DNA from 2 places in the Vreelandella profundi genome. Region 2 is predicted to be linked to the other one. Evidence: predicted binding sites of a transcription regulator. Region 2 holds the regulator's gene; the other holds the start of a gene.
The links. The regulator sigma-54, encoded in region 2, starts transcription at its own class of promoters, with help from an activator protein. The targets are predictions, from matches to a motif close to TGGCACNNNNNTTGCTNT.
Positions count from the first base shown of each region.

Region 1: the regulator sigma-54 is predicted to act here: its motif matches at 9,618-9,635, upstream of urtA (urea ABC transporter substrate-binding protein).

Region 1 is NZ_CP077941.1:3,365,252-3,380,905, forward strand. Features, by position in the region: gene KUO20_RS15395 (TonB-dependent receptor domain-containing protein) at 1-496, shown strand, start outside; gene KUO20_RS15400 (PepSY-associated TM helix domain-containing protein) at 582-1,940, shown strand; gene KUO20_RS15405 (SCO family protein) at 2,044-2,622, opposite strand; gene KUO20_RS15410 (copper chaperone PCu(A)C) at 2,650-3,090, opposite strand; gene KUO20_RS15415 (hypothetical protein) at 3,218-3,562, opposite strand; gene urtE (urea ABC transporter ATP-binding subunit UrtE) at 3,722-4,432, opposite strand; gene urtD (urea ABC transporter ATP-binding protein UrtD) at 4,432-5,268, opposite strand; gene urtC (urea ABC transporter permease subunit UrtC) at 5,265-6,428, opposite strand; gene urtB (urea ABC transporter permease subunit UrtB) at 6,432-8,042, opposite strand; gene urtA (urea ABC transporter substrate-binding protein) at 8,130-9,419, opposite strand; gene KUO20_RS15445 (tripartite tricarboxylate transporter permease) at 9,927-11,420, opposite strand; gene KUO20_RS15450 (tripartite tricarboxylate transporter TctB family protein) at 11,473-11,955, opposite strand; gene KUO20_RS15455 (Bug family tripartite tricarboxylate transporter substrate binding protein) at 12,103-13,101, opposite strand; gene KUO20_RS15460 (CitMHS family transporter) at 13,375-14,703, opposite strand; gene KUO20_RS15465 (response regulator) at 15,182-15,654, opposite strand, start outside.
Region 2 is NZ_CP077941.1:1,332,182-1,347,835, reverse strand. Features, by position in the region: gene KUO20_RS06200 (BolA family protein) at 1-100, opposite strand, end outside; gene KUO20_RS06195 (STAS domain-containing protein) at 194-532, opposite strand; gene KUO20_RS06190 (MlaC/ttg2D family ABC transporter substrate-binding protein) at 529-1,140, opposite strand; gene mlaD (outer membrane lipid asymmetry maintenance protein MlaD) at 1,246-1,710, opposite strand; gene mlaE (lipid asymmetry maintenance ABC transporter permease subunit MlaE) at 1,727-2,527, opposite strand; gene KUO20_RS06175 (ATP-binding cassette domain-containing protein) at 2,612-3,424, opposite strand; gene KUO20_RS06170 (KpsF/GutQ family sugar-phosphate isomerase) at 3,701-4,687, shown strand; gene KUO20_RS06165 (KdsC family phosphatase) at 4,735-5,277, shown strand; gene lptC (LPS export ABC transporter periplasmic protein LptC) at 5,278-5,847, shown strand; gene lptA (lipopolysaccharide transport periplasmic protein LptA) at 5,859-6,350, shown strand; gene lptB (LPS export ABC transporter ATP-binding protein) at 6,362-7,111, shown strand; gene KUO20_RS06145 (RNA polymerase factor sigma-54) at 7,235-8,647, shown strand; gene hpf (ribosome hibernation-promoting factor, HPF/YfiA family) at 8,794-9,102, shown strand; gene KUO20_RS06135 (PTS sugar transporter subunit IIA) at 9,107-9,577, shown strand; gene rapZ (RNase adapter RapZ) at 9,640-10,572, shown strand; gene KUO20_RS06125 (HPr family phosphocarrier protein) at 10,618-10,887, shown strand; gene pmbA (metalloprotease PmbA) at 10,901-12,241, opposite strand; gene yjgA (ribosome biogenesis factor YjgA) at 12,351-12,872, shown strand; gene tldD (metalloprotease TldD) at 12,893-14,344, opposite strand; gene KUO20_RS06105 (YhdP family phospholipid transporter) at 14,341-15,654, opposite strand, start outside.

The DNA.
Region 1 (15,654 bases), 1.6 Mb from region 2:
CGGTACTCAAATCGATAACATCGATGCCCAGATTGCGGGTGCCGAAGTGGGCGCCAGCTATCAAATAACCGACAACTGGGTAAGCAATGCCTCGCTGGCCTATGCCTGGGGGCGAAATGCCAATGACGATGAAGCATTACCCCAGATCCCGCCGCTGGAAGCGAATGTCGGCCTGACCTATGCACGCGATGCCTACTCCGTGGGTGGCCTATGGCGTGGCGTTGCGGCACAAAACCGCACTGCGCTGGAAAAAGGCAATGTCGTCGGCCAGGACCTGGAATCGTCCTCAGGCTTCGGGGTGTTCTCGCTTAACGGCGCGTATCAGGCAAGCAACCACCTGACCTTGAGTATGGGGGTGGATAACGTGTTCGACACCACCTACACCGAGCACTTGAATCTGGCGGGTAATGCATCCTTTGGCTACCCCGCTGATTTGGATCGCGGCATTAATGAGCCTGGCCGCATGGTGTGGGCACGGGCCGATTTCAGCTTCTAATTTACTTAGGTGCTTAGTAGAGCACCTGTTTATCCTTACCGCTTAAAACCACCAGGCTAGATGCCTGGTGGTCTGGAGACACTGCATGTCTAGTGCATCATCCCCACAAGAAGGTAAACGCAAGACCTTCGATCTGTATCGCGCCGTCTGGCGCTGGCATTTTTATGCAGGCCTTTTGGTGCTGCCCTTTATGATTACCCTGGCGATTACCGGCGGGCTGTACCTTTTCAGAGACGAACTGGATGCACTGATACACGCTGATGTGAAGCGCGTGGCTGTTCAAGAGGCAGTGCTGCCGCCCTCTTCACTGGTGAGCGCAGCGCTGACGGCCCACCCCGGCACCGCTATAAAATTCACCGACCCCGCGACGCCGGAAAGCTCGGCAGAAATCACGGTTAATACAACGGCGGGCGAGCGATTAGCGGTTTACGTCGACCCATATACTGCCAATGTGCTGGGTGCGCTGGATGATCGTGGCACGGTGATGTGGACCGTTCGCTATTTGCACAGTTTGAAATACTTTGGCCCTACGGCGCGCAAACTGATTGAAATAGCCGGCGGCTGGTCAATTCTTCTGGTGCTCACCGGCATTTACCTGTGGTGGCCACGGCGTAAAGGCGCGGGCGGCGTGATTAGCGTACGCGGAAAGCCCAAGAAGCGCGTTTTCTGGCGCGATCTTCACGCTGTAACGGGCATCTTTGTCGGTGGGTTTATTGTGTTTCTGGCCATTACCGGCATGCCCTGGTCGGGCGTATGGGGCGGGCAGGTTAATCAGTGGGCTAACGGTAACAATTTCGGCTATCCCGCCGGTGTACGGGTGGAAGTGCCCATGTCCGAGGCACGTTTAAGCGAGCAAAGCCCAACGAGCTGGTCACTCGAACAGGCGCAGGTTCCAGAATCCACGCAGGGGCCAGAACAGGCAGAGAGCATTGGCCTGGACGACGCTGTCGCCACCTTCAATGAACTGGGGCTATATCATGGCTATACGGTAAGCCTGCCGACGACGGAAACAGGTGTTTACACCGGCTCGGTCTATCCCAATGACCTTAGCCAGCAGCGCGTGGTGCATCTGGACCAGTACACTGGTGAGCGCTTGATCGACATGAGTTACGCCGACTACGGCCCCTTGGGTCGCTGGCTGGAGTTTGGCATTAACGTGCATATGGGCCAGCAGTTTGGGTTATTTAATCAGCTGCTGTTTCTGGCCGTCTGCATGGCGATTATCTTACTGGCAGTATCGGCTGGCGTGATGTGGTGGAAGCGCCGCCCCTCGCGCGCGATGGGTGTACCGCCACTACCGGCTGATAAACGCGTGTTCCGGGGATTGATTGCCATTTTGGCGGTCGGTGGTCTGCTATTTCCGCTTGTCGGCGCGTCGCTAATCGTGATGCTGCTGCTTGATTGGCTGATTGTGCGTCCAAGACAAGAAAAACAACTAGCCTAAGCTCACTAACGCTCCGGCCCTTATGCTATCACTAGCATAAGGGCCGGAAGGTGTTTAAACATGTGCCTTAGCAACCACGTCTGGCATGGTTAAAAACTCATTATCAGGGGCCTGATACCAAGTTCTTAAGGTCAGCCACGATAGACGTCATCGAATCACTGTCGCGGACCATGAATTTTGCTTTACCGTGGCGATCAAACGCAAAAACGGCGCTGGAGTGAGTGACCTCATAGTTGCCGTGCTCATCCTTTTCGCCGTATTCGTAGGCAATACGATATCGGTTAGCGACCGCGTCTATATCAGCTCTATCGCCGGTCAGGCCGATAAACTCGGGCCCAAATGCATCGGTATAGGTTTGCAGCACGCTGGGCGTGTCACGCTCAGGATCAACCGAGATAAACAACACATGTAGCTTGTCCCGATCACCCTCATCCAATTGCCGTATGGCTGATGCAACGGTTGAAAGCATGATAGGGCAAACATCAGGGCAGTTCGTAAAGCCAAAGTAAACCAGCGTGGCTTTATCGGCATAGGCCGTTTCATCGACGGTCTCGCTATCTTCATTGACTAAATCAAAATCGAGTTCCGGCAGCATGTCGGAAACGTCGTTAGTGCGCCAACTTTCGTCGCTACATCCTACTAGCAACAATAGCCCGATAAACAAACATAGCCTTTTAATCATAGCTAAACATCCACCGCAAGAACTGTCTTACATTGATCCGGGAGCAACGACGGTGAAGGTAACCGGCAGCTCTGGCTGATTTTCAAAGTGAAGCAGCACATCCACTTCGTCGCCTTGCTCCAACGGCTCAGCTCTGTGCATGAACATAAGATGATAACCTTTGGGAGCAAAGGCAAAGCTCTCACCAGGCGCGACGTCGACTTTTTCAACAGACTCCATGCGCGCCATATCATTTTCAGTGGTGCTAACGTGCATTTCGGTCATATGAAACGCAGCGCTTTCTGCGCCCACCAAGGTGAGCGGTTCATCACTTGTATTGGTAATATTAAAGTAGCCGGCACCGGGTAAGTCGCCGGGCAATAGACTCAGCCTCGCGTCGGTGACTTCAGGTTCAGCAGCCTGCACGCTGCCTGCCGACAGCGCTAACGCTAAGAGCCCCCACACTGCTTTAGTACGCACGTTTAGCATTTTAACTTCCCCTTATTGTTAACGTTAAGTTGTAGACAGAAAAGTGTTAAGCCACCTGATGAGACACTATTCGACAACGCAGCGGACGCTGTCATGGGACTAATCAGGCGTTAGTAAAGAAGCGCTATTAACACAGAGAGCCAAGCGCACAGTTCGACTTATATCGACGCGAATTAATATCGAGCACGAGGTCGTGGTTAGTCGTGTCATAAAAGAAGGGCGCAAAGCCTTTTTCTGCTGACGGCGTTTTGTATAAGCCGCACACACCGTAGCCGTAGTTAACACTCTGCAAATACTGAAGCTCGACGTCACCAGGCGTCTCAAGCGATGTCGCCGTCGCTAATGCTCGCTGAATATCCCCTTCTTGCTTTTGATCAGACATCGCCTGACTACCAAAAATGAGCCCGCCCAAAATGAGGATGGCGGTAAGGGGAATGGCGACAAGCAGTATGAAAGGACGGTTTTTACGCATAGGTGAGCTTTCTTAGCAGTAGTCCACATTGAGGTTAACGTCGTTGACAATGACTCTAGCGGTTGCAGACCCATTTATCCATTGAGAGTGGCCAATTGCGCCAATCTGCCACACCCAATGGAGCGCTACTAGACTATTTCAAAGGCCTCGTTGAGCATGCTATACCGTCAGGTGCTGCTTAATAAGCTCGTTAGAAAGCTCACTGATCTCGCCTTTGGCAACCGGACGGCCGCGGTCCATAATCACGAAGCGGTCGGCGTACTTGCGCGCAAAAGGCAGCTTCTGTTCGACCAGTAGCACCGTCAAACCATCCTCGTTAATCAGCTGACGAATGACCTGGCCAATCTGGGCGACGATATTGGGCTGAATGCCCTCCCCCGGCTCATCCAAAATCAGCAGCTGGGGTTCAATCACCAGCGCCCGGCCAATCGCCAGCTGCTGCTGCTGGCCACCGGAAAGGTCGCCGCCACGGCGGTGTTTCATTTCTTTCAGCACGGGGAACAGTTCGTATATCCGTTCGGGGATTTTCTTCAGCCCGTCCCGGCGCGCAGCTAAGCCGGTGCGCAGGTTCTCTTCCACGGTGAGTAGTGGAAAAATCTGCCGGCCCTGGGGCACGTAACCGATTCCCAGCCGTGAGCGTTGTTCAACGGCTTTTTGCGTCAGATCAATCTCACCTGCATCTCCGCCTGTGTAGCGTAACGCGCCGCTCTTAACCGCCACTTCGCCCATTACTGCTTTTAATAGCGTGGTTTTACCCACGCCGTTGCGGCCCATCACGCAGGTACACTGGCCGGCGGGCACCTCAAGATCCAGGTCCCAAAGAGTGTGGCTTTCGCCATAAAACTGGTTGAGCTTTTCAATGGCTAGCATCAGGCGGCCTCCTCGTCATCAGCACCCAAATACACCTCGATCACCTTGGGGTCGCTGGATACCTGATCCATGGTGCCTTCCGCCAGCACGCTGCCCTGATGCAATACGGTGACTTGGCGTGCAATCGAGCGCACAAACCCCATATCGTGCTCCACGACGACCACGGACTGCTTGCCAGCAAGCCCCGTGAGCAGTTCAGCGGTGCGCTCCATCTCTTGCTCGGTCATGCCGGCGACCGGCTCGTCCACGAGCAGTAAGCGCGGGCGCTGCATTAATAGCATACCGATCTCTAGCCACTGCTTCTGGCCGTGGGAAAGGATACCCGCGGGCTGGTGGCGTAGCGCCGTCAAGCCGATGGTTTCCAGCACTTCATCGATGCGGTCTTTAATCTCACCGGTCATGCGGGCGGTGAGCGTGGGGAAAATTCGCTTATCCGCCGACATGGCAAGCTCCAGGTTTTCAAATACCGAGAGCGCTTCAAACACCGTGGGCTTTTGAAACTTGCGACCAATGCCTAAGCTTGCGATATCGGGCTCGTTCATATTAAGCAGGTTATGGCGGCTGCCAAACCAAACGCTGCCGCTATTAGGGCGAGTTTTACCGGTGATAATATCCATCATGGTGGTTTTACCTGCGCCGTTAGGGCCGATAATGCAGCGCAGCTCGCCATCATCAATGGTCAAATTAAGGTTATTGATCGCTTTAAAGCCATCGAAGCTAACGGTGACATCCTCCATATACAGGATAGGGCCATGGCGCACGTCCACCGGTGAATCCTGCGGTGCCATAAAGTCGAACACCCGATCACGCTGAGTTAGCGATTGCAGCAAGCTCATGCGGAAGCCTCCTTGGGCGTGGTGGGTTTGGCGGTATTATCGTCGCGCTTACGCCGCTTGATATGGCGAAACAGCCCCGCCACACCCTTGGGCAGAAATACCGTGACCAGTACGAACATCCCCCCTAGCGCAAACAGCCACGCATCCGGCATGACGCCGGTAAAAAACGTTTTGGCGTAGTTGACTAAAATAGCGCCAATCACCGCGCCATAAAGCGTGGCGCGACCGCCTAAAGCCACCCACAGCACAATCTCAATGGAGAAAATCGGCGAGAACTCGCTGGGATTAATGATCCCCACCTGCGGCACATACAGCGCTCCCGCCAAGCCTGCCAACATCGCCGACACCACGAACACAAACAGCTGAAAGCGTTCGACTCGATAGCCAAGAAAGCGCGTACGTGCTTCGGCATCACGCGTGGCGATACTGACCCGGCCCAGCTTGCTGGTCACTATGGCGCGGCACAGAATATAACCCAGCGCCAGCGCAACCCCGGTGGCGATAAACAGGCCCAGGCGCGTATCGTTACTGCGCAGGTTGTATCCCAGCAGCTCGCGGAAGTCGGTTAAGCCATTGTTGCCGCCAAACCCCATCTCATTGCGAAAGAACGCCAGCATTAAGGCAAACGTCAGCGCCTGGGTAATGATCGACAGGTACACCCCGGTCACCCGCGAGCGAAACGCCAGGAAGCCAAACACTAACGCCAGCAGCCCCGGTGCCAACAGCACCATGGCAAAGGCAAACCAGGCCATGTCGAAGCCCTGCCAGAACCACGGCAGGCTGTCCCAGTTTAAGAACACCATGAAGTCCGGCAGCACCGGGTGGCCGTAGGTACCCCGATCACCTATTTGGCGCATCAGGTACATGCCCATGGCATACCCGCCAATGGCAAAAAAGGCGCCGTGCCCCAGGCTCAAAATACCCAGATAGCCCCACACTAAATCCACCGCCACCGCTAGCAGCGCGTAGCTTAGGTACTTACCGAACAAATTGACTGTATACGCCCCCACATGCAGTGGATTCTCCGGCGGCACCGCCACGTGCAGCAGCGTCACCAGCACTAGCGCTGCCAATAGCACCGCTAGGAAAATCTGCGTAGAGCGCTCGCCGAATGGGCGAATTAGCCAAAAATTGGTCGATGATTCGGTCGTTAATGACATCGCTTAGCCCTCCGCAGCCCGGCCCTTCTGCGGGAAGAGTCCACGCGGGCGTTTTTGAATGAATAGGATGATAAAGACCAAGACGATAATTTTGGCCAGCACTGCGCCCGCCCAAGGCTCTAACACCTGATTAATAATCCCCAGCGAGAGGCCCGCCACCAGCGTTCCCCACAGGTTGCCGACGCCGCCAAACACCACCACCATAAAGGAGTCGATGATGTAGTTTTGCCCCAGGTTAGGGCCAACGTTGGTTAACTGGGAAAGCGCGACACCGGCCAGGCCGGCCACGCCCGAACCGAGCGCGAAGGTCATAATATCGACACGGGTAGCGCGAATACCCATCGAGCGGGCCATGGTCCTGTTTTGCGTCACGGCACGCACATCAAGCCCTAGCCGTGTGCGGCGCATAATCAGCATCAGCGCCGCAAACACCACCAGCGCAAACCCCAGCACCACCATACGGTTAAGCGTGAGTGACAGCGCATCGTTAATCACCAGCGAGCCACTCATCCATTCCGGCGTAATCACCGTGCGGTTAAGCGGCGAAATAACGGTGCGCACCAGCTGCTGCAGAATCAGGCTGATACCAAAGGTCGCTAGCAGAGTTTCCAGCGGACGGCCTTTCAAAAACTGAATAACGCCACGCTCGATAGCAATTCCCGCTAACGCTGCGACCATAAAGCCCGCAGGAATAGACAGAATCAGCGCCAACCCAGGCTGGCCGGGCAGCAGCTGCTGCATTCCCCAGGTGGTATAAGCGCCCAGCATCATCAGTTCACCGTGGGCCATATTGATTACGCCCATGACGCCAAAGGTAATCGCCAGGCCTATCGCTGCCAGCACCAGCACCGAGCCGAGACTTAAGCCAAAGTAGAGAGTTTCCAAGCCACGATTAATCTTGAGATTTTGTTCAATGCTGCCCAAAGCGCTCGCCGCTGCGTCTGCCACAATAGGATCATCCCCGTTCACGGCGCGGCTTAGCGCGACTCGTGCGCGAGGATGCAAACTGCCACGCAGCGCTTCAACGCCCGCCAGCTCACCGCTTTCCACTTGGTAGATCGCTAACGCTTGGGAAAGTCTGCGGGCAACCTGACTATCCTGCTCGTCGGCAATCAGTTCACTGAGCGGCTCAGCCAGCGTTTCGTCCACTTCGCCCAACAGCCGTTCTGCCGAGCGGCGGCGACGCTCAACGTTAGGCGAGTAAAGGTCAACCACGGCGATGGCGCTACGCAGCTGATTGCGCAGCGCGTTATTTATGCCGATACGATCTAAGTCGCGGCGCGACATCTGGCCCAGCGCTTCGCCCGCTAGTACATCGGCAACCGGCCACTCGCGGCCGCTATTGTCGAGCACCAGCACTATTCTGCCATCGTCGGTACTCTGTAAGCGGCCATCCAATAGCGCCTGCAGCCAATCGCGGGCGCGCTCATCATCGCTTTGCAAAATCGCGGTGATGGCGTCGCCTTTGTCGCTATATGATTCAACGTCCAGCGCTTCTAGCAGCTCAAGGGCGACGGCGTCAGCGTTAGCGGTAGAACTCGTTTGGGCTTGCGAGGTGACTGTGATGCTCAACAACAGCAGGCACAGTAGCCCTAAGGAAAGGAAACGCCTCATGGGGTTCTTCCTTTGGTTATCTGAGAGGGAAAGGTAGCGTGCTCCTCTACGCCTCACTTTTCAGTCAGGCGTAGAGGGAAATCATCGTTATTCTGCGAGGGCCGCTTCGGCTTCTTCTACGGCGGTACTGCCGCCGCACGAGCCGTTCACGACGTTAAAGTTGCCGCATTCCATCGGCTTGCGCCAATCGGCAATCAGGTCACGCGAACCGGGTAGGTAATCCGACCAAGCATCGCCGGCCACGGTAGACGGCGTCTGCCAGACAATATCAAACTGGCCGTTATCCTGAATTTCACCAATCAGCACCGGCTTGGTGATGTGATGGTTGGGCATCATCGCCGCATAGCCGCCGGATAGATTCGGCACCGTCACGCCAATAATCGCATCTTTTACGCTGTCGACATCGGTGGTGCCTGCTTTACGAACCGCTTCTGCCCACATGTTAAAACCAATGTAGTGCGCTTCCATCGGGTCATTCGTCACCGCCTCTTCGTCGCCGGTGTAGTCGATCCAGGCATCGATAAAGTCATAGTTGTCATCATTATCGACGCTCATGAAGTAGTTCCAAGCGGCTAAATGCCCCACCAGCGGGCTCGTATCGATACCGGTAAGTTCCTGTTCGCCCACGGAGAAGGCGATGACCGGAATATCGGCAGCGTCGATGCCCTGGTTAGCAAGCTCGGTGTAAAACGGCACGTTGGCATCGCCATTAATCGTCGAGATGACGGCGGTGCGCTTGCCCTCTTCACCGAAACGGCTCAGCTCAGACACAATATTCTGCCAATCGGAATGGCCGAATGGCGTGTAGTTGACCATGATGTCTTCGTCGGCGATGCCATACTCATCTTTGAGAAACGCCTCAAGAATGCGATTGGTCGTGCGCGGATACACGTAGTCGGTGCCGATCAGCGCGAAGCGCTCGATGCCCACTTCGTTGATTAGATACTCAACGGCAGGAATCGCCTGCTGGTTAGGCGCTGCGCCGGTGTAAAAGACGTTTTCTGAGGACTCTTCACCTTCATACTGCACCGGATAGAACAGCAGGCCGTTGAGTTCTTCCACGACAGGCAGCACCGCTTTACGTGAAACCGAGGTCCAGTTACCGAATATAACGTCAACCTCTTCCTGGGCCAGCAGCTCACGGGCGCGTTCAGCAAATAGCGGCCAGTTAGAAGCGGGATCGACAACAACAGCCTCTAGCTGACGACCCAGCAGGCCACCCGCTTCGTTCTGCTGCTCAATCAACATTTCGACGGTGTCTTTAAGAACGGTCTCACTGATCGCCATAGTGCCGGAGAGCGAGTGTAAAATGCCGACCTTAATCGGATCTTCGCTCTGATCAGCGTCTTGAGCGATGGCCGGAGCGCTGGCGCCCATCACAGCAGCGGTGAGCAAGGCGAGCGCAAAGCGACCAGGAGAGCGGATTGCGCTCAGGTGTGTCGAGCGAGCGCTTGTGTTGTATGGCAATGTGATCACTTGAACCTCCTTGCACCCCTTATGTGTGGGGCTTGTTAATTGGCTTCGCATTCAGGGCCGTTGTGTTAGTTCCCCTAATACGTCCACGAGCCATTAACACTTGCAAGGGATGCGCCAGATTGGCACAACACTTTTTTATAGCTATCTATTCAATCACTTATTGATATTCTAAAAAACCATAGGCTAACCCAACGCACCAAAATGAAGCATCACATCTAACCTTAAGCACTCTATCAATGCACCAATAAAAACCTGTGCACCAACCAGGCACTTGGCGGGCGACGCTGCGCAACAGAAACTCTAGGCTCACTGCCTGGTTACAAAGGCGACAAAAGCGTGAGATACAAAAAAGGAGCCTGGGTATCCCCAAGGCTCCTTATTAATCATCCAAAACGTACCGCTAATGAGTTACGCAGCGGCACTTTTCTTGCGACGTTTTTTCAGTAGCGGTAAGCCAAGCGACAGTAAGGCTACCAGCAGCAGCCCCAGCGAAATCGGCTTATCGATGAACGTTGTCCAATCGCCACCCGAGATTTGCAGCGCACGGCGCATGGACTCTTCCATGATATTACCCAAAATCAGCGCCAGGATTAGCGGCGCCGCCGGGAAACCAAACAGGCGCATTCCCAGGCCAACCAAGCCAAAGCCCAACAGCAGCAGCAGATCAAACACGCTGAAGCTCATACCGTAAACGCCGATCATGCAGAAGATTAGGATGAGCGATAACAGCAATGGCCGGGGCATATCGAGAATTTTGGCGATATAGGGAATCAGCGGCAGGTTAAGTGCCAGCAGGAAGATATTGCCGATATACATACTGGCGACCACGCCCCAGAACACGTCCGGACGCTGTTCAAGCATCATAGGGCCGGGGTTAACGCCCATTACCAGCAGTGCGCCGAGTAGAACCGCGGTAGTGCCCGAGCCCGGCACACCTAGCGTTAATAGCGGTACAAAGGAGCCGGTACAGGCAGCGTTATTGGCCGCTTCTGGCGCCGCAACGCCCTTGATATTGCCCTGCCCAAAGGTGTGGCCATCTTTAGCAATACGCTTTTCCATGCTGTAGCCCAAAAATGAGCCGATGGTTGCGCCCGCACCCGGCAGTACGCCGGTAAAGAAACCCAGCACCGAGCTGCGGCCAACCGGACCTGCGATCTCTTTTACTTCACTGCGGGTCAGCTTCAGCGAGCCAATCGCATTGCGCGGCGCTTCTTTGCCACCGCCGCCGCGCAGCAGCATGTAAAACACCTCAGCAAGCGCGAAAATACCCAGCGCTACGACCAGGAAGTCGATACCGTCCAGCAATTGAATCGACCCGAAGGTGAAACGTTCGGTACCGGTCTGCATATCGATACCCACAATCGAGATAATCACCCCAACCACGGCGGCAATCAGTCCTTTGACCAGTGACTTATCCGACAGCGAAACCACGGCGGTTAAGCCTAACACCATAAGCGCAAAGTACTCAGAAGGGCCAAAGCTGACGGCCACTTTCGATAACAGCGGTGCGACGAGCATCAGGAAAATAACCGACACCGTGCCGCCTACGAATGACGAATAGGCCGCAATGGCCAGCGCTTTACCCGCCAGGCCTTTCTTGGCCATCGGATAACCGTCAAACGAGGTCGCCACGGTGCCCGCCACGCCCGGAGCGTTGAGCAAAATCGATGACGTAGAGCCGCCGAAGATAGCACCGTAATACACCCCTGCCATTAAGATTAAGCCTGAAGAAGGCTCCATGGAAAAGGTGATAGGAATCATAAGGGCAAGCGCGCTAATAGGGCCTAGGCCCGGCAGCATACCGATAATAGTGCCGGCAAATACGCCAGCAAACACGTAAGCGATATTCATCGGCTCAAGCGCGATGCCAAAGCCGTACATCAGATTATTGAAGGCATCCATGGGAATTACTCTCTTAAAGACCTGCTAGCTTAATTTCGGCTAAACGGCTGGTTTAGAAAGGCAGCACGCCAGTGGGTAGATAGACATCCATCACTCGCGTCATGGTGAGATAGAGCGCTAGCACTACCCCCAGCGATGTCGCGAGGTTAACCGTATGGCGACGGTAGCCGTAGTAAGCCGTTAAGCCCACGCAGAGCAGCGTCGAGGCGAGCACAAAGCCAATCGGCACCAGTAAAAACGCATAGGCGGCAATCGCCAGCGAGGTCACGATGATGCGTGCCCAGGGCGTTAATAGCAGCGGCCCTTGCTGTGCCTCTTGATCAATGTCATCAGCACCGGCAATCGGCGTAGGCTTCTCAAAGAACAGAAAACCCGACAGGATCAATAACGAAAACCCCAATACTTTGGGAAACAGGTCAGAATCGACCGGCCGCGGTAACGGGAAGGTTGGGATTTGCCATGCCATCGCGATGTAGGCGACAGCCAGTAGCGCCAATATCAGCGCTAACCACTGATTGGTGTTTAAACGAGTCATAGGAATCTCTCCGAAGGAGCCAACGCACCGACTGTCGTTAACAACCCGCTTTAGCCACGGTCTTTAAGAACAGGTGGTTAAAAACAAGTGATTAACAACAGGCGTGCCCCAGCCGCACTTAGGCGGCCGGGTTATACGGTAGTAGGATTACTGGCGCAGCAAGCCAAGTTCGCCCAGCACGTCGCTGAACTGCTCTTGCTGCTGATCCAGGAAGGCACCAAATTCTTCGCTGTCTTGGTAGGCGTCGATCCAGCCCAGCTGGTCGCTCGCTTCACGCCAGGCGTCGGTTTCAAGCATTTCAGCGAACAGATCTTCGTAGTAAGCCACGGCTTCTTCCGGCATATCCGGCGTGCCCATGATGCCGCGCCAGATATCGAAGGTATAGTCAAAGCCCTGCTCTTGATAGGTAGGCACTTCACTCAAACCGCCACCCAGGCGCTCTTCAGAGGAGACACCCAGCGCACGAAGCTGGCTTCCTTCACCAAGCTGGCCAACCGCTTCACCAGCGCCACCGACCACGGCTTCGATATGGCCGCCCATCAGGTTGGTCATGGCATCGCCGCCACCTGAGAAAGGAATGTAATTAACGGCAGAGGCTTCTATACCGGCCGCTGAGGCCAAGCCTGCAATCGCAATATGATCCATGGAGCCAGGCGCACTGCCGCCGCCAACGCTCAAGCTGGGGTCTTCTTTCAGCGCATTGAGCAGATCTTCAAGGGTCTGATACTCAGAGTCCGCCGCCACCAGAATGATCGAGTAGTCGGTATTAATCCTAGCGATAGGGGTAAAGTCGGTGTGGTCATAGCGTGAGGCGCCAGCCAGCGGTACCAGAATCATCGGCGGGCTGGTTGCAAACAGCTTGTGCGGGTTGCCGGTGTCGCGAGCCACTTGCGCCCATGCAACAGCGCCGCCGCCGCCGGGTACGTTGATCGCGGCAAAGCTTTCGTCAGCCAGCTCTTCTTGCTGGATCACCCGCGACATGGTGCGGGCAAGCGTGTCCCAACCACCACCCGGATTAGCTGGCGCGACGAATTCAATCGAGCGGCTTGGCGCCCACTCTTGCGCCTGTGCGGCGCTCGTCATTCCAGCAAATGCGGCTAGCGGTAAAGCAAATACAGATAAGCGCTTGAGAGTAAGCGAGGTCATGATGGCGTTCTCCATATCTCAGTGTTGTTGTATGGGTATTGGTATAAATAATTGTCTTATTATGTGATGACACGCCGCGAACGTTAGAAGACCGTGCCCCTGACCGACAAGCTTGTGCGCATAAAAGACAAAAAGTTCTTTATGGGCATTTTGTTCATTGTGTTCAAGCGCATTCATCGCTCATTAACGTGGCGGCGGCGCATCTTTCAGAATACACCGCCGCCTATTGCTAACAATGCCCAAAATTCAGCTTAGCTGTGAGGCATCATTGAATCAAACGGCTATTACGCCAAGCAAAACAGCACACATCAACAGCACGATACTCAACCCCCACATCCAGAAGAACGAGTAGCGCAAGTGCTTGTGCATCTCAAGACCTGATAGCCCTAGCGCCAGCCATACGGCGGGAGCCAAGGGAGATACGAAAGTGCCCACGATGTTACCAATGATCATGGCATAGGCCGTCGAATAGGAGTCGATATCAAAGGAAAGGCCGATTTGCTCTACCACGGGGAACAGGGCGAAGTAGTAGGCATCCGTGCTAAGCAGCAAGTCTAACGGCACACCCAGCACCCCAATGATGATATGCAGGTAGTCGGAGAAAGCGCTCGGCAGCACCGTCACCACATCATTGGCGATGGCATTTAACATGCCCGTGCCGTTCAAAACCCCCAGGAACAGGCCAGCGGAGATAATGATAGAGGCCATGGTTAAGGCGCCCGGCGCATGCGCTTGAATGCGCGCCATCTGCTCTTTAGGCGTGCGATAGTTCACCAGCAGCGCCACAGAGACACCCAGTAAAAACGCCAAACCCGCAGGCAATATACCGGCAACCAGAATCGTGATGACGGCAAGAGCGATGATGGCATTAAGCCAGATCAGCTTCGGGCGCTGCAGGCTGGGATCGACGTCATTTGAGACGACGCCCTGGGTCAGTGGCCCTTCTCCATGCTCCTGACTAGGCTGCAGGGTGCCGTAGGTTCTTAAAATTCTGCGCTTTTCCAGAATGCCCATAAAAATCGCCAGCGCCAGCATTAACACCACGCCGATGGCCTGGATCTGAATCAGCGGATACCACAATTCGGTGACATCTAAATCCAGTACCGATGCCACTCGCCCCAATGGCCCGCCCCACGGCACCATATTTACTATGGAAGCAGAACCGGCGATAAGCAGCAGCAGCAAGTAAGGATTCATGCGTAGCCGCAAATAGAGCGGCAACAGTGCCGGTATAGTAATCAGGAAAGTGGAGGCACCGGAGCCATCTAGCTGTGCCACCATGGCAATGAGCACGGTAATCAGAGCGACGGTAATAATGTTGCCTCTCGATAAGGCGATCATCTTATTGATCACCGGCTCGAACAGCCCCGTGTCCTGCATGATTCCAAAGAAAATAATGGCGAAAATGAACATTACTGCGACATTCATCACGGAGCTTAGCCCCGCGCTAAAAAACTCGCCTAGATCCGTCGCACCAAAGCCTGCCGCAAAGGCTGCAATGACCGGCGGAATAACCATGGCTACCAGAGGAGAAACGCGCCCACTAATAAGCAGGCCGACGATAACGATGATGGTGATAAAACCAATGACACTTAAGCTCATTCGTCATTAACCTTTTCTTTAATTCTTAAGCTTAATCATCCCTAGCAACGCCGAACACGCGCCCGCCTTAGGTCTCAATAGACTTAGCGACGAGCCGCATCGCGCTCAGACCCATTGAGGGCATAGCGACAAGCGTTGGTTGCCTAATAACTGAGTCGGGGTATTCTCCCCGCCCAAGGGAATGACTAACGTTAGAAATTGGCTGAAATGGGAAGGATCCTACGCATTCACCTTCAGGGTGACACTAGGTCCAGTCAGGAACATCGGAGGCAGTCCAGACCCTCTCAAACGCCTTAATGTCAGGGATTCTGACTATCATGGCGCTCTTCTTGTGAAGAAATTATTACTATGCTGGCGTGCTGGGCGCACATTAAAGGATTGGTGCAACGCCTCTCAACGTTATGAACATAATGAACAAAAAGTTCGTTTTGAGCGTTGTGTGCATTTTGCTCACGCGGCATCGTCCTTTCTTGTAATGCTATTCCTCTTCACACCAAGGCAAGGCGTCACCGACCAAACGATATCGGCGCTCGGGCCTGCCGACATCGCCGTAGCCTAGCTCGGCGTTTACCAGCTGCACCGAGACCAAAAACTCTAAATAGCGGCGCGCCGTCGAGCGGCTAGTGCCCATCTCCCGCGCCACCTGCATCGCAGCCTGGGGCTGAGATGATGCCTGAAGCGCGGCCACCACCGCACGCAGGGTTAGGCGATCAATCCCCTTGGGAAGCACGCGTGCTTTCTGCGTCGAACGTCCCGCTCCGCTGGGCTGTACTCGCGCTAGCACGTGGTCCAATTCATCCTGACTCAGCTCTGCGTAGTTGGCCAGCACTTCGCGCTCACGGCGAAAGCGAATGAGCATCTGGCTCATCCGGGCGGCTTCAATCGGCTTAATCAGATAATCAAAGACGCCGCCGCGCAGCGCCTCGCTAATCGTTTCCACCTCACGAGCAG
Region 2 (15,654 bases):
CAACCGCAATCACCTGAAAATTGCAGCCTTCACCCTGGATATGAAACTGACATCCGTCGATACGGGATTCAAGCAGTGCCTTTACCTCGTTGGGTTGCATGGGGCAAAAAACTCCTTTGGGGTCATCGTAATTAATGAGCGTAAGCGGGTCGACATAATAAAGAAAAGCGGTGCGCTTGGCGATGCCGCACTGTTAAACGGCTAGCGTCGTGGCAGGATGCTCAATTAATTCGTTCAACTCAGCCAAGGACGCTAGCCGCTTAAGGGGCTCAGACAAATCGATCGCATCGACCGTGATGGCACGCAGCTGGCAGATACGCAGCCATTCAAACAATACGCTAATGGCAACGCTGCTGGCTTTATCGACGCCGCTAAAATCAAACATCACGGCGTCTAGGTCTGTGCTTTTCAGCCACTTAACGCCACTGGCGGCCAAATCGGCCGCCAGTGCTACGTTTACGTCGCCTACGACCTTTAAGGTCGTGCTTTCTACGTTAATAGAGACGTCAGTGTGTGAATACAGCACTGTCACGCATCGCCTCCTTGTTCCAACTCATCAACGCCCACTTCGGGCGACCATCCATTGATGACCGCATCATAATCGCGGTTATTATCGCGCATCGCCTGGTCGAACTGGTTACGGAACGTCAGCCCTAAGTTAATGCCATTGACGATCACATTAACCACTCGCCATTCGCCATCTGACAGCCGCAGGCTATAGCTCACGGGATACACTTGGCCGTTGTTGGCAACCACTTCCATGGCAACGCTAGCCTGGTCGTCGTAGCGCTGAGCCTGCTGAGCATCCAACACTCGCAGCTCGTCATAATCAAAGGTCACCAATCCACGCGTATAGGTGTCAATCAGCGTTTGACGAAACACATCGGCAAAACGGCTACGCTGCTCTGGCGAGGCATTGCGGAAATAGTTACCCATGACGCTAGCACCGATATAGCGAAAGTCAGCTACTTGATCGAGGCTGCTGTCCACCAGCGCTTCAAGCTCATTCAAGTTATTGGCGTAGTAGTCTTCTCTACCGTCAAGGTCCCCCATTAGCGAACTGATATTGTCACGGATCATATCTTCGGGCGATTGAGACTGCGCCAGCGCCTGAAACGGCACCGACATTGCTACCAGCATCGTGACTGAGACAAGCCAAAGGCTAACGGTGTTATTTACTTTTTTCATCACTTTAATCTCCCTACTCGTTATCCTATGAGAATGGCATTTAGCGACTTGCTGCCATTAACTACTTGCCATATTGGACACAAATTGTTGAATAAGTTCTTCTAACACCAGCGCCGACTGGGTGTCACGAATCGAGTCGCCGTCTTCGAGCATGTCAGGATCACCGCCTACGCTCAGGCCAATATACTGCTCACCTAAAAGACCTGCCGTTAGGATAGAAGCAATGGAGTCGCTAGACAGCTGGCCTTCAAGCTCGCTGTTCAAGCTCAATACCACGCGGGCATCATACCACTCTGGGTCTAGCTCAATGCTTTCTACCCGCCCTACCGTTACGCCCGCCATAGTGACCCGCGAACGCGGCTTTAGCCCGCCGATATTGGCAAAGTTGGCCTCCAGCTGAAACGACTGCGAGGGCGCTGAAAGCGTTAGTCCACTGACGCGCAAGCCGAGAAATACCAAGCCCAAAATGCCGGCAATCATAAACAGGCCAACACCAAACTCCATGGTTTTACTACGTCTCATGAAACGACTCCACCCATCAAAGGCCGCCAAACATGACGGCCGTCATCACAAAATCAAGCCCCAGAACTGCAAGCGACGAATACACAACCGTGCGCGTGGTAGCGCGAGAGATACCTTCAGAGGTAGGCACCAGATCATAGCCCTGAAAGACAGCAATCCACGTCACCACCAGGGCAAAGACCAAGCTTTTGATCATGCCATTACCAATATCGCTGACGAAGGCGACGTTGGCCTGCATGTTGCTCCAGTAGGAGCCTTCAAACACGCCTAACCACTCAACGCCGACTAGATAACCACCCCAAATACCCACCACGCTAAACCCGACGGTCAGAATAGGCAGTGACACAAACCCCGCCCATAGCCGTGGCGCCACGACTCTGCGCAGTGGATCAACGCCAATCATCTCCATACTGGTTAACTGCTCAGTGGCTTTCATTAAACCAATTTCGGCGGTCAACGCAGAGCCGGCGCGGCCAGCAAACAACAGCGCGGCCACCACCGGCGCGAGCTCACGCAGTAGAGACAGCGCCACCATTTGACCCAGCGCTTGCTCAGCGCCAAAGTCCACCAAAATGGTGTAACCCTGAAGCGCGAGCACCATGCCGATAAACAGCCCAGAAACCAGCACAATAGCCAACGAGAGCACGCCCACAAAGTGCATTTGATGCACCCATAGCCGCCAACCCTCCCGCGAGGGAACGCCAACGGCCGACTGGGCAAGAAACACCCCAGCGCGGCCTAAGGCTTCCATTAAATCGCATCCTCTGCGCCCCAGTCGGGTGATACGCGCGGTGCCGTTTGAGAATTTTGACTGCATTGATCCTGCCTTTATACATTTAGGGAACCTCTGATTAACTATTGCGCTTGCCTACACGGCGTTAGTCAGAGGCTCCTTAGCCTATTATCGTTGCGCGGCCTGCCCCAGAATATCGCGATAAAACGCCTCAGCGGGATAGTGAAACGGCACGGGACCATCGGGCTCGCCATGCACAAATTGGCTAACCCGCGGGTCCTGATTGGTATCCAGCGTTTGCGGCGTGCCATGCGCCACTACTTGGCCATCAGCAATCAAATAGAGGTAGTCCGCAATACTCAGTGTTTCTTTAATATCGTGCGAGACCACGACAGAGGTTAGCTGTAGCGCCTGATTGAGACGCTTAATCAGCTGAACCAAAACGCCCATTGAAATAGGGTCTTGGCCAACGAAAGGCTCATCGTACAAAACAAGCTCGGGGTCTAGCGCGACGGCTCGCGCCAAGGCAACTCGCCGCGCCATTCCGCCTGAAAGCTCGGCGGGAGTCAGTTCACGCGCTCCGCGCAAACCTACCGCCTGCAGCTTTAACAGCACCAGATCACGCACCATTGTGTCGGGCAAGTCGGTGTGCACGCGCAGCGGAAAGGCAACATTTTCAAACACGTCTAAATCTGAAAAGAGCGCACCACTTTGAAACAGCATGCCCATGCGCTTGCGTAGCGTGAACAGCGCTTTGCGTGACAGGCGATGAACGTCCTGACCATCAATTAAGACTCGCCCTCGATCCGGCGCCAGCTGGCCACCTATGAGCTTAAGCAGCGTTGTCTTGCCGGTGCCACTGGGCCCCATGATAGCAGTGACTTTACCCCGCGGAATCGACATATTGACGCCACGAAAAATCTCGTGATCGCCACGAGAAAAATAAAGATCTTCAATTTCTATGAAGGGTGTCTCTGTCATAGCTCAGTTGACTCTTAGCGCGACGCGGCCAGGGCTAGCTATTATACGCCACTTGCCGATGCCGCATTTAAAAAAACAGCGTTCTAATACATTATCGAACAACGTACTATAACTCTACTAAGCGCTATCACGCTAACCGATGTTACGATCAACAGGCACAGCATGCCCACGCACATCTGCCCCAATAGCGGCTGAAGTACTGCCTACGAGCACTGCCAAGATGTTATTCTTAGCGGCTGTCGCCCTTTATATATTCAATCGCCAAGAGATATCGCTATGCGCCAGCCTCTCGCCTCCCCCAGCCTACTGCGCGAAAGCGCCTTACGTACGCTGCAAATTGAGCAGGCAGCTATTGGTGGCCTGCAAGCCAAGTTAGACGAAAACTTTGACCGCGCCTGCGAGCTTATACTCGCCTGCCAAGGGCGCGTCGTGGTCACCGGCATGGGTAAATCTGGTCATATAGCCGGCAAGCTTGCCGCCACCTTGGCCAGCACCGGCACACCCGCCTTCTTTGTTCACCCAGGCGAAGCCAGTCACGGCGATCTGGGCATGATTACTCGTGCCGACGTTGTGCTGGCGCTGTCTAACTCCGGTGAAACGGCCGAAGTGACCGCCCTTCTGCCGCTGCTGAAACGCCTAGGTACGCCGCTGGTCAGCATGACCGGACGGCCCGGCTCCACGCTTGCCAAGCATGCTGATGCGCATCTAAATAGCGGCGTTGAGCGCGAGGCATGCCCGCTGGACCTTGCCCCCACTAGCTCAACCACGGCCGCCCTAGCGCTGGGTGATGCGCTCGCCGTAGCATTGCTGGAAGCCCGAGGCTTTACCGCTGAAGACTTCGCTCTTTCGCATCCGGGTGGCAGCTTAGGCAAACGTTTACTGCTGCGCGTGAGGGATCTTATGCACGATGGCGCGCGCTTGCCGCAAATTCCGCTAGGCAGCCCGCTGCGTGATGCCTTATTAGAGATTACCCGTCAAGGGCTAGGCTTTACCTGCGTGGTTGATAGTGACGGTCGCTTAGCCGGGGTATATACCGATGGCGACCTGCGGCGCACGCTGGACCAATACCACAACTTACGCGACGTCTTAGTTGATGATGTCATGACTCGGCCAGGTAAACGTATCGGCCCCGACATACTAGCAGCAGAGGCGGTACGCATTATGGAAGAGGGCCGAATTACGGCACTCGCGGTGGTTGATGAACAACAGCGCCCGGTTGGTGCCTTACATATGCATGACTTGCTTGTTAGCGGCGTTATTTAACGTATTTATCGCAAGATTTAGCGACTTCTTAAAAGAATGGAGGCTTTATGACCCTATCTGCAGCCCTACTTGATCGACTCCGCCGCGTTCGACTATTGGCGTTAGATGTTGATGGCGTACTCACCGATGGTCGACTTTACTTTCAGGCTGACGGCATCGAAATTAAAGCCTTTCATACTCAGGATGGCCATGGTCTAAAGCTGCTTAAGCGGGTCGGCATCCACGTCGCGCTGATTACTGGCCGCGATTCGCCCATGGTTAGCCAGCGTGCCGCGGCGCTGGGTATCGACCATGTCTTTCAAGGCTGTGAGGATAAGCTCGCCACCTTGCGCGGCCTGTGCCAACGTTTGGATATAGAGCTAGAACAAGTCGCCTATTGCGGCGATGATCTTCCGGATCTATCGGTTATCAAGCGCTGCGGTGTCGGCATTACCGTTCCCAGCGCGCCGGACTATATGCACACTCATGCCGACTGGACAACGGAACGGCTTGGCGGGCACGGCGCGGTACGCGAAATTTGCGATACTCTGCTTGAAGCCCAAGGGCACTGGAGCGCAGTGCTCGACACTTACTTGCACGGCCGCACATAAATGCTTAAGCATCTTAAAACACGTCTAGGATTAACAGGGCTTTTTATCGCCCTGGGCGTGCTATTGGTGTGGCTTGGTCCTGGCGGGTCTCAAAAAATCGCTATCGATCCAGAAGCGCAGGCCCAAGAGCCAGGGCACGTACTTCAGGATGCTGAAATCACTCTGTTTGGCGACAACGGTAACGTCTTACAGTCACTAAAAACACCGCGCCTCATCCATACGCCGCAAAGCGGGGAAACCTGGTCTGAGAGCCCTCAGGCAACCCTGTATGACAGCGATGAGCGCCAGTGGCTAGCCAGTGCCGATGTCGGCACGCTTAATACCAATACTCAGGCCCTCGTTATGTCAGGCTCCGCGCGACTGATTGCGCCAGACGAAGGATGGCAGCTGGATACTGAAGAACTGCACTATGATGGTCTCACTCAGCATGCATGGAGCGAGGCACCGGTATTACTGCAACAGCCGCCCCAGCAAATGAACGCTTCACATATGGATGCATGGTTAAACGATAGCCAGGTCCGCTTATCTGACGGTGTGCGCGGCACTCATCCACCTGCCACACAACGCTAACAGGAGTCGCCATGAAAGCACTTATCTACACCGCCCTTTTTGCGCTCGCAGTGCCGCTATCAGCAGCAGCCCAAACCAACCAAGCGCCTGTGGAGGTGGAAGCCGACCGCTTAGATCTTGATCAGCGCGCGGGTACCGCCGTTTACACCGGGGATGTGAATATTCGCCAGGGCGAAATGCAGCTGCGCGGTGAGCGAGTGGAAATTCAACGCAATGAGGCGGGCGAGCTTTCGCGCGCAACGTCTACCGGCGAGCGTGCTTACTTACGCCATCAGGTCGAAGGACAAGAAGGCCCGACGGAAGGCTGGGCTCGGCGGATTATTTATCACGTCGCCGAACGCCGAGTGGAGCTCATTGATCAAGCTGAACTGACCCAGCAGGACGACACATTTACCGGCGGGCGGCTTGAATATTTCATTGACCGTGAAGTGATTCAAGCGCGTTCAGACGTTGACGGTAGCGAGCCCCAGCGTATCCGCATGACTATTCAGCCGGAACAATAGAGAGTCAATCGATGGCAACTGCTGACAATGCGCCGATAAAAACACTATATGCCCACCACTTGGCGAAAAGTTACAAACGCCGCCGAGTGGTTAAAGATATTAACTTGGAAATCTCCCAAGGCAGCGTCGTCGGCTTACTCGGCCCTAACGGCGCGGGCAAAACCACGTCGTTTTATATGATTGTCGGGCTGGTCAAATCTGACGCCGGCAAAGTGGGCATTGACGACTTAGATTTAACCCGCGCCCCGATGCATGAACGCGCAGCGGCAGGCATTGGCTACCTGCCCCAGGAAGCGTCTATTTTTCGCAAATTATCGGTTGCCGATAATATTATGGCGATATTAGAAACGCGCAAAGAACTCGACCGCCCAGGCCGCGAAGAGCGCCTGGAAGCCTTGCTTGAAGACTTCCACATCACCCATATTCGCGACAATCTAGGCATGAGCCTCTCAGGCGGGGAGCGCCGCCGTGTAGAAATTGCCCGCTCGCTAGCAACTGAACCCGCCTTCATCTTGCTAGATGAGCCCTTTGCCGGGGTTGACCCCATTTCAGTGGGCGAGATTAAAACCATCATTCGCGCGCTAAAACAGCGCCATATTGGCGTTCTGATTACCGATCATAACGTCCGTGAAACGCTGGACATTTGTGATATCGCTTACATTGTCGGCGATGGCCATATCATCGCCAGCGGCCCCCCGGCGTCGATCCTCACTAACCAGCAAGTCAGGGATGTTTATCTGGGCGCAGATTTTCGTCTGTAGGCTTATTTTTGCCCATAAATCCCGCTTTATAACGCTTTAACTACCAATGGCATGCTTATTGCACTTGCACCCAGCCCCCACTCGCACTAGGGTAAAGCATTCCGATTAACGAGTGGTTCTCAAATGGTCATGAAAGCTTCTCTTCAACTGCGCATTGGGACACAGCTGACCATGACACCTCAGCTGCAGCAGGCCATCGCCCTGCTGCAGCTATCGACTCTGGACCTTCGCCAGGAAATTCAGCAGGCCCTAGATGCCAACCCTATGCTGGAACAGGAAGATGAGTTCGGTGAAGAGGCCGTGAGCGAGCCTAAAGAGGAGGAGTGGTCAGAGAGCATCCCCACCGAGCTTTCCGTTGATAGCGACTGGTCGGACACCTATCAAGACCTTGGCGGCACGGGCAGCAGCAGTGAGGGCCCTGATTTTGAGCGCCAGGCTGCCGAACAGAGCCTTCACGGCCACCTATTGTGGCAACTCGCCATGACCGATTTTAGCGCGCGTGAGCAGCTGGTTTCCGAGAGTCTCATCGACGCCCTAGACGCCAACGGCTACTTGACCCAGCCGCTTAATGATATTCGTGAAGGGCTACGCGCCCAGGGTATTGATGGCCTTAGCCAGCGCGAAGTGGAAACAACATTACTCAAGCTGCAGCAGTTCGAGCCCACCGGTATTTTTGCCCGCGACCTGCGTGAATGCTTGATGCTGCAGCTCGCTGCCCTGCCAGATGATACGCCGCTGCTGGTGCCTGCCCGCAGGCTAGTGCGCCAGTTTCTTGAAGCGCTCAGCAAAGATGACATGCGCTTACTCAAGCGCCGCTTAGGGCTCGATGACGAGCAGCTAGCCAATGTTATCCAGCTAATTCGCAGCCTAGATCCACGCCCAGGCAGCGCTTACGGCGTGACCAACGACAGCTATATCACGCCCGATTTAGTAGTGCGTCATGATAATGAGGGCTGGCATTTAGAACTCAATCAGGACGCCCTGCCTCGGCTGAGAATTCAACCTGACTACGCCAGTTTGATAAAGCGTGCGGATAAAAGTCAGGATAATCAGTTTTTGAAAGAACACCTGCAGGAAGCGCGCTGGTTAATTAAGAGCCTTTCGAGTCGTAACGACACGCTGCTGCGAGTGGGCCGTGAAATCATTACCCGTCAAATCGGCTTTCTCGAACACGGCGAAGAATCCATGAAACCGCTGATTTTGGCCGATATAGCCTCAGCCGTTGAGATGCATGAATCAACGATTTCACGGGTGACAACGCAGAAATATATTCATACGCCGCGCGGCGTGTTTGAACTGAAATACTTTTTCTCTAGCCAGGTGAGCGGCCAGGATGGCGACAGCCACTCCAGCACCGCGATACGCGCCCGCCTGAAGAAACTGATTCACGAAGAAGCCCCCGGCAAGCCGCTTTCGGATAGCCGCTTAGTGACGTTATTAGAAGAAGGCGGCATTCAGGTTGCGCGCCGCACGGTAGCCAAATACCGTGAAGCCATGGGCATTCCCTCTTCCAGTGAGCGGCGCCGTTTACGCTAGGAGCTGCCAGGTTTCAGCGAAACTCTCGACAAGGGCTTTGCAACGGAGCAAAAAGGGTTACAATCAAAAGGGCTACATATCTAAGTACTAAGTACAGTCCCTAAGTACCGTTCCTAAGTACAGCCCGATAGATAAGGAGTACGTCAATGCAAGTAAATATCACTGGTCATCACGTAGAACTGACTGACGCCTTGCGTGACTATGTTAATGAAAAGCTTGAGCGTGTTGAGCGTCATTACGACAATATAACCACGGTGCAGGTCACCCTATCGGTGGAGAAAGAACGCCAGCAGGCAGCCTGCACACTGCATGCAGCAGGTGCTGATTTACATGCAGAAGCCCTAGACAGTGATATGTACGCCGCTATCGATGCGCTGGCGGACAAAATTGATCGTCAACTCGTTAAACATAAGGAAAAAGCACAAGCCCGCGCCCAAGGCGCTGGTGTGCGTTAATTCAATGACGTTGGAAACCATACTCCCCCCAGAACGCGTTCTCTTCGACGTACCTGGGGGCAGCAAAAAAAGGGTGCTGGAATTTTTCAGCACCTTTATCGCCCAAAATACGCCCAGCCTCGATAGCCAAGAAGTGTTCAGCCGATTAATCGGCCGAGAGCGCCTAGGTAGTACAGGAATTGGCAACGGCGTGGCTATTCCCCATGCCCGCAGCCCTCACTGTTCTACGCCTATTGCTGGTTTTTTAAAGCTCTCAGAAGCGATTGATTTTGATGCTATTGACGGCGACCCCGTTGATCTAGTGTTTGTACTTCTGGTACCGGAACAAGCGGACGACACACACCTCTCTTTGTTAGGCCAAGTAGCCACCGTCATGAATGATGCGGATACTCGCCAGCAGCTACGCAAAGCAGGCAGTCAGCGCGAACTACTTGATCTCATTACCGCTAAAATTCGTGAGCATTCAGCGGATTAAACGGCGATCACTGATCACCAAGCCCCCATTTAAGCCGTTGGATTAACGCGAAGAGAAACTCTATGCAACTGGTCATCATCAGCGGTCGTTCTGGGTCTGGCAAATCTATCGCCTTACAAGCGTTGGAAGACCTAGGCTACTACGCGATTGATAACCTTCCCGTCATGCTGCTGGGATCACTGGTCGACGAATTACGCGACCAGGGTGACCGTGCCCATTTGGCCGTCAGCATCGATGCACGCAACTTACCGGGGGCTCTTGAACGTCTGCCCTCGCTATTAAAAGAGTTGCGCCAGCGCACCATTGATTTTCAAGTCATCTACTTAACGACTGATGCCCGTATTCTTCTAGAGCGTTACTCTGCCACACGCCGCCGACATCCGTTGACGCGCAATAGCGAAATGACCCTTGAAGAGGCCATCAATAAAGAAGAAGAGACGCTGCACGACATACGTGATTTGGCCGATCTATTGATCGACACATCGCGACTGTCAGTACACGATCTACGCCGCCGCATCACTGATCAGGTGGCTCATCAACGGCGAGACCAGCTGACGTTGACGTTTGAATCGTTCGGTTACAAGCGTGGGGTGCCGTTGGATGCTGATCTCGTCTTCGACGTGCGTTGCCTTCCCAATCCTTACTGGGATCCAACGCTGCGGCAATCGACAGGTCGTGACGCCAACATCGTTGCCTTCTTAAAAGGCTATCCCGTTGTGGACGCCATGCGTGACGATATCCAGGCATGGCTTGAACGCTGGCTACCGGCTTATCAGGATAGCCAACGCAGCTATATGACCGTTGCTATTGGCTGCACCGGTGGTCAACATCGCTCTGTCTATATGGTGGAGCAGCTTGCAAAAGGCTTAGCGGCTCGTGTAGGCGAAGTTCAACTGCGTCACCGCGAGCTAGGCCTGCAGTATACGCTGAGCGAACAGCCCTCGACGCCGTTGGCCAGCCTCCCCTCGATCAGCGATCAACCACCAACGTCTTAAGCACGTCTATTGATTAATGACACCACTCGGCGAAAAGGAACCAGGGTGCCAGAAAGAACACTCACACTCACCAATCAACGCGGACTACATGCCCGCGCGGCGACGAAGCTCGTTAAATGCGGCCAACAGTTCACGGCTAATATACGTGTCTATAAGCAGCAACAGATTGCCGATGCCGCTAATATTATGTCGCTATTAATGCTCGCCGCCCCGTGCGGCACTGAGCTAACTATCCATGCCGAGGGCGACGATGCAGAACAGGCGCTTGATGCAATTCAAGCGCTGTTCGAAGCTCGCTTTGAGGAAGATCAGTAGCCATTTACACTGATTAATTACCGGCCACTGTCATGGCATCAATCAGCCAGCTACCCGTGTGCACGCTGCCACGGGTATCGGTGTCATCACCAATGCCCACTAGGCCTGCGAACATCCGCTCCAGGTTACCAGCAATCGTGAACTCTTCGATCGGATATTGAACCTTACCGTTCTCGATCCAAAAGCCGGCCGCGCCACGGGAGTAATCGCCGGTAACGCCATTAACGCCCTGGCCCATCAGCTCCGTCACCCAAATGCCTTTCCCCATCTCCTGCAGCAACGCTTCGCGAGGCTTCAGCGGCGCAGTCAGGCGTACGTTGCGCGCCCCACCGGCATTACCCGTGGTCTGCATACCCATCCGCCTAGCGCTGTAGGAAGACAGCATATAGCTTTCGATACGCCCCTGATCGATAAAGCGATTATTGCGCGTTTGCACCCCTTCGCCATCAAACGGTGAGCTCGCGGTAGCGCCCACTTCCATGGGCCGCTCTTCAAGACTAAACCAGTCGGGAAAGAGCGCAGTACCAAGCCGATCACATAAAAAAGACGACTGGCGATAGAGCGCACCACCGGCGATACCGCCCAACAGATGCCCGATCAAACCACCGGATAACGACGGATCAAATAACACCGGAAAGGTCCCAGTGGGCGGACGCTGAGCACCCAGCCTACGCAGCGTGCGTGCGGCTGCTTCACGCCCTACGTCAGCGGGGTCACGCAGCGCTTTGGGGTCGCGCGCAGAGGTATAGTCGTAGTCACGCTGCATGCCGCCGGCATCTTGGGCAATCAGCATGCACGAGAGTGAATGGCTGCTGCCTTTTTGAGTGCCTAAAAAGCCATGGCTGTTGGCATAAACACGCACCCCTTCACCGCTGGACAGCGAGGCGCCATCCGACTGAGAAATTCCTTCCACGTCACGCCCTGCCTGCTCGCAGGCAAGCGCTAATTCAATCGCTTCATCTGTGGTTAGCGCCCAAGGATAGTGCACTTTTAAATCGGGCTGCTCGCTTGCCATCAGCGACGCATCGGCTAACCCTGCGGCGGGGTCTTCACCGGTATATCGAGCAATCGCCAACGCTTTCTCTACGGCGGCCTGAATCGACGCGCTACTGGCATCTGTAGATGAAGCGCTACCCTTACGCTGTCCTACGTAAAGCGTCACGGCAATACCCTGGTCGCGGGAGAGCTCAACCGTCTCAACTTCGCCCAAACGCACGCTCACGCCCATACCCTGATCAACGCTTGCGCCCACTTCGGCGGCATCTGCGCCCATGCGTTTTGCCAACGCTAGCGCCTCTTCGGCCCGCGCGGTGAGTAGCGACTGCTGCGCGGATGCATCAAATGCCTGTGCCATATGGCCTCCTTTTTCACCGAATCTCTCTCAATAGAATTGTCTTCGGCGAATCAATGTTGTACTCGCAGCTGGTATAATGCCGCAACGAATCTTGTCTGTGAGTCATATTATGCGTAAGCAACGTCCCGATCCAGTTGAAGTAGAAGAACAGGAAGAACGCCCTAGCAAGTCGCAACTCAAACGCGAAATGCATGCCTTACAGGCACTTGGGGAAACATTGATCGCTATGCGACCAGCGGAACGAGCCCGCTTCCCCCTCTCTGACGATATGCTGCGCGCAATTGAAGAGACCGCGCGCATTCGTTCTCATGAAGGTCGCCGACGTCATATGCAGTACGTTGGCAAATTAATTCGTAAAGAAGATCTCACTGCTATTCAAGGCGTATTCGATTCCATTGATCAGGAACAAGAGCAGCGCGATCATGCCTTTCATCGCCTCGAAAAATGGCGCGAACGCTTAATTGACGAGGGCGATGAAGCTGTCGATCTGTTCATGACGGAATACCCCGACGCCGATCGTCAAACGCTGCGTCAGCTCATTCGCAACGCCCAGCGAGAACGCGAAGAGGGCAAGCCGCCAACTAGTTCGCGCAAGCTCTTCAAACACCTGCGCGAAACTCTGGCACTTTAAGCCCGAGCTTAAGACGGCGATTATGAATGAGTACCGCCTACCGTCAGCTCATCCAACTTAAGGGTGGGCTGGCCAACACCGACCGGCACTCCTTGGCCTTCTTTACCGCACACACCAATCCCCGTATCAAGGGCCATATCGTGGCCGATCATCGAAACGCGCCCCATCGCCTCCGGGCCATTACCAATAAGCGTCGCGCCTTTGACCGGCACCGTCACTTTGCCATCTTCAATTAAGTAAGCTTCACTGGCGGAGAATACGAACTTACCCGACGTTATATCAACCTGGCCACCCGCAAAACTTACCGCGTAAATGCCGCGCTTTACGCTTTTGATAATGTCGCTAGGCTCATCCTGACCAGCCAGCATGACGGTATTGGTCATTCGCGGCATCGGCATGTGGGCAAATGACTCGCGCCGCGCATTACCCGTCGGCGCCATTCCCATCAAGCGAGCGTTGAGTTTATCCTGCATGTAGCCGGTTAAAATGCCATCTTCGATAAGCGGCGTGTATTGGCCGGGCGTCCCCTCATCATCAATACTCATTGAGCCACGGCAATCGACTAGCGTCGCATCATCCACAATATTGACGCCCTTCGCAGCGACCCGTTTGCCCATTTGCCCGGAAAAAGCGGAGCTTCCCTTACGGTTAAAATCTCCTTCAAGGCCGTGGCCCACGGCTTCATGCAGCAAAATACCCGGCCATCCTGACGCCAGAACCACGGGCATTTGGCCCGCGGGCGCATCAACGGCTTCAAGGTTTACCAGCGCCTGACGCACGGCTTCTTTAGCGTAGTGCTCCGCCACCTGCTCATCGCGCAGCTTGGCCATTGAATAACGCCCACCGCCGCCCGCGCTGCCGCGTTCACGACGGCCGTTTTTAACGGCAATAACGCTAACGTTGAAGCGCACCAGCGGGCGAATATCCGCCGCCAGAGTGCCATCGCTGGCCCGCACCAGTACGACCTCATAGGTACCGGAGAGAGAGGCACTCACTTGGCTAATGCTCGGATCCGCTGCACGCGCCACGCGATCGGCCTGCTTAAGCATAGCCACTTTATCTTCCGCGCTCAGCCCAGCCAATGGATCAATCCCGGCATAGCGTGACATAGCAGACACCGGGCGTACCCTTTGTCCAGGCAGGCGCTTACCGCTGCGCACAATGCCTGCCGCGGTGCGGCCAGTGTCCATTAGCGCATCGGCGGTGATTTGGTTTGAGTAGGCAAAGCCAGTTTTTTCACCCGCCAGTGAGCGCACACCAACACCGCCATCAATGCTGTAGCTGGCCTCTTTTACTTCGCCATCCTCTAACACCCAGCCTTCTTGCCAGGTACGTTGAAAATACAGATCGGCGTAGTCTATGCCCGCGCCCATCGCGTAGCCAAGCCCGGTTTCCAGAGCGTCTAAATCCAGCCCCCCGGGTGTCAGCAAAATGGCGGCAGCCGCGTCTATATCACTTTTATGTACGGTCATAGGGGGCCCTCTAAAGTAACCTGCGGCGAGGTCCAAGGGCCTCGCACGCGATAATGAAGTGTCGTGACCCGATCTAGCGCGTCACCAAAAAGCTTGTCTGCGATAAATAGCGCGCCGCCTACAATGGGCGCACCAACAGCAATTGCCGCGATAGGTAAACTTTGTGTCACTGGCAGTGTGACGCCAAGCCGCTGATCAAGTTCACGCGTCATCAGGTCGACATTACCGGTGACTGTTAAGGTGGTGGCCGGAGCTTCAATTTGCAATGGCCCTCGCAGCGTTAGCAGTCCATCGGTGACATCGGCGGTGCCATTGACACGATCAAACGCCGTGCCTTGGCCGGTAACGTCAGAAAAATCTAAGCGTATGCGGCGTAAAATATTATCGAAATTGAGCAGCCCGACTAAACGCGCTGGCGCAGACTCTAACGTGGCAAAACGGCCATCGCGCATGTCTGTATCTAGATAGCCATCGGCATTACGTAAATCGAGCTGCCAAGGCGCGCCCGGCCAATCCAGTGATGCGTTTACGTCGGTACTGCGGCTGCGCATCACAATAGGCTGATCAAGCCGCTCAAGCGCCGTGCCGATGTCTCCACCTTGAATAGAGATATCCGCCCGCGTGTGGCTGGTGGTTGAATCCCCTTCCCAGTGAAGCTCGCCGCGAGCGGAAAGCTGCCCTATGGTGAGACCGACCGGGGTTAGCGAAAACCCCTGTCCATCGGTTTGCCAATAAGCGGTCAACGGGCCAAAGCGACGTGGCCCCATGGCTATCTCTGCTAACCGCAAGCGGCCATTGGGCACATCGGCTAGCCAATCGGGAATCACAGCAGGCGGCTTGCGCTGGGTTTCAACCGCCTGCCACCAAGAATCGGGGGCTGGCGCTTCGCTGTCATGCTCTACATTGGCAAGCTTCAACAGGCGATCTAGCGCAATGCCCTCAATCGCAATATCCAGCGGCTGCGGCGAATCACTATTGTACAGCAAATGCCCGGTGACTAGATTGCCGGCCACATCAAGATCGACCTGGCCGCCGCTGACACTACCTGACGCGTTGACATTGCCTAAACATTCCGCCTGATAGATCACACAGGGCGTCGTTAGCGAGACATTCAGCGGCATCTGATTATCTTCGCCACTCGGCTGAGATGCACCTAGCGCCATCATCGGCTTAATAGCCTGCTGCCACGCCAGAGGATCAATGCGCGGCACATTCGCAACAAGGCTTATACCTGGCTGAGCTGGCCAAGCAGGCACCTGCTCTGCGGCACTGCCCAGATGCACCGTGCCAGCCAGCGCTTGATTACCGAA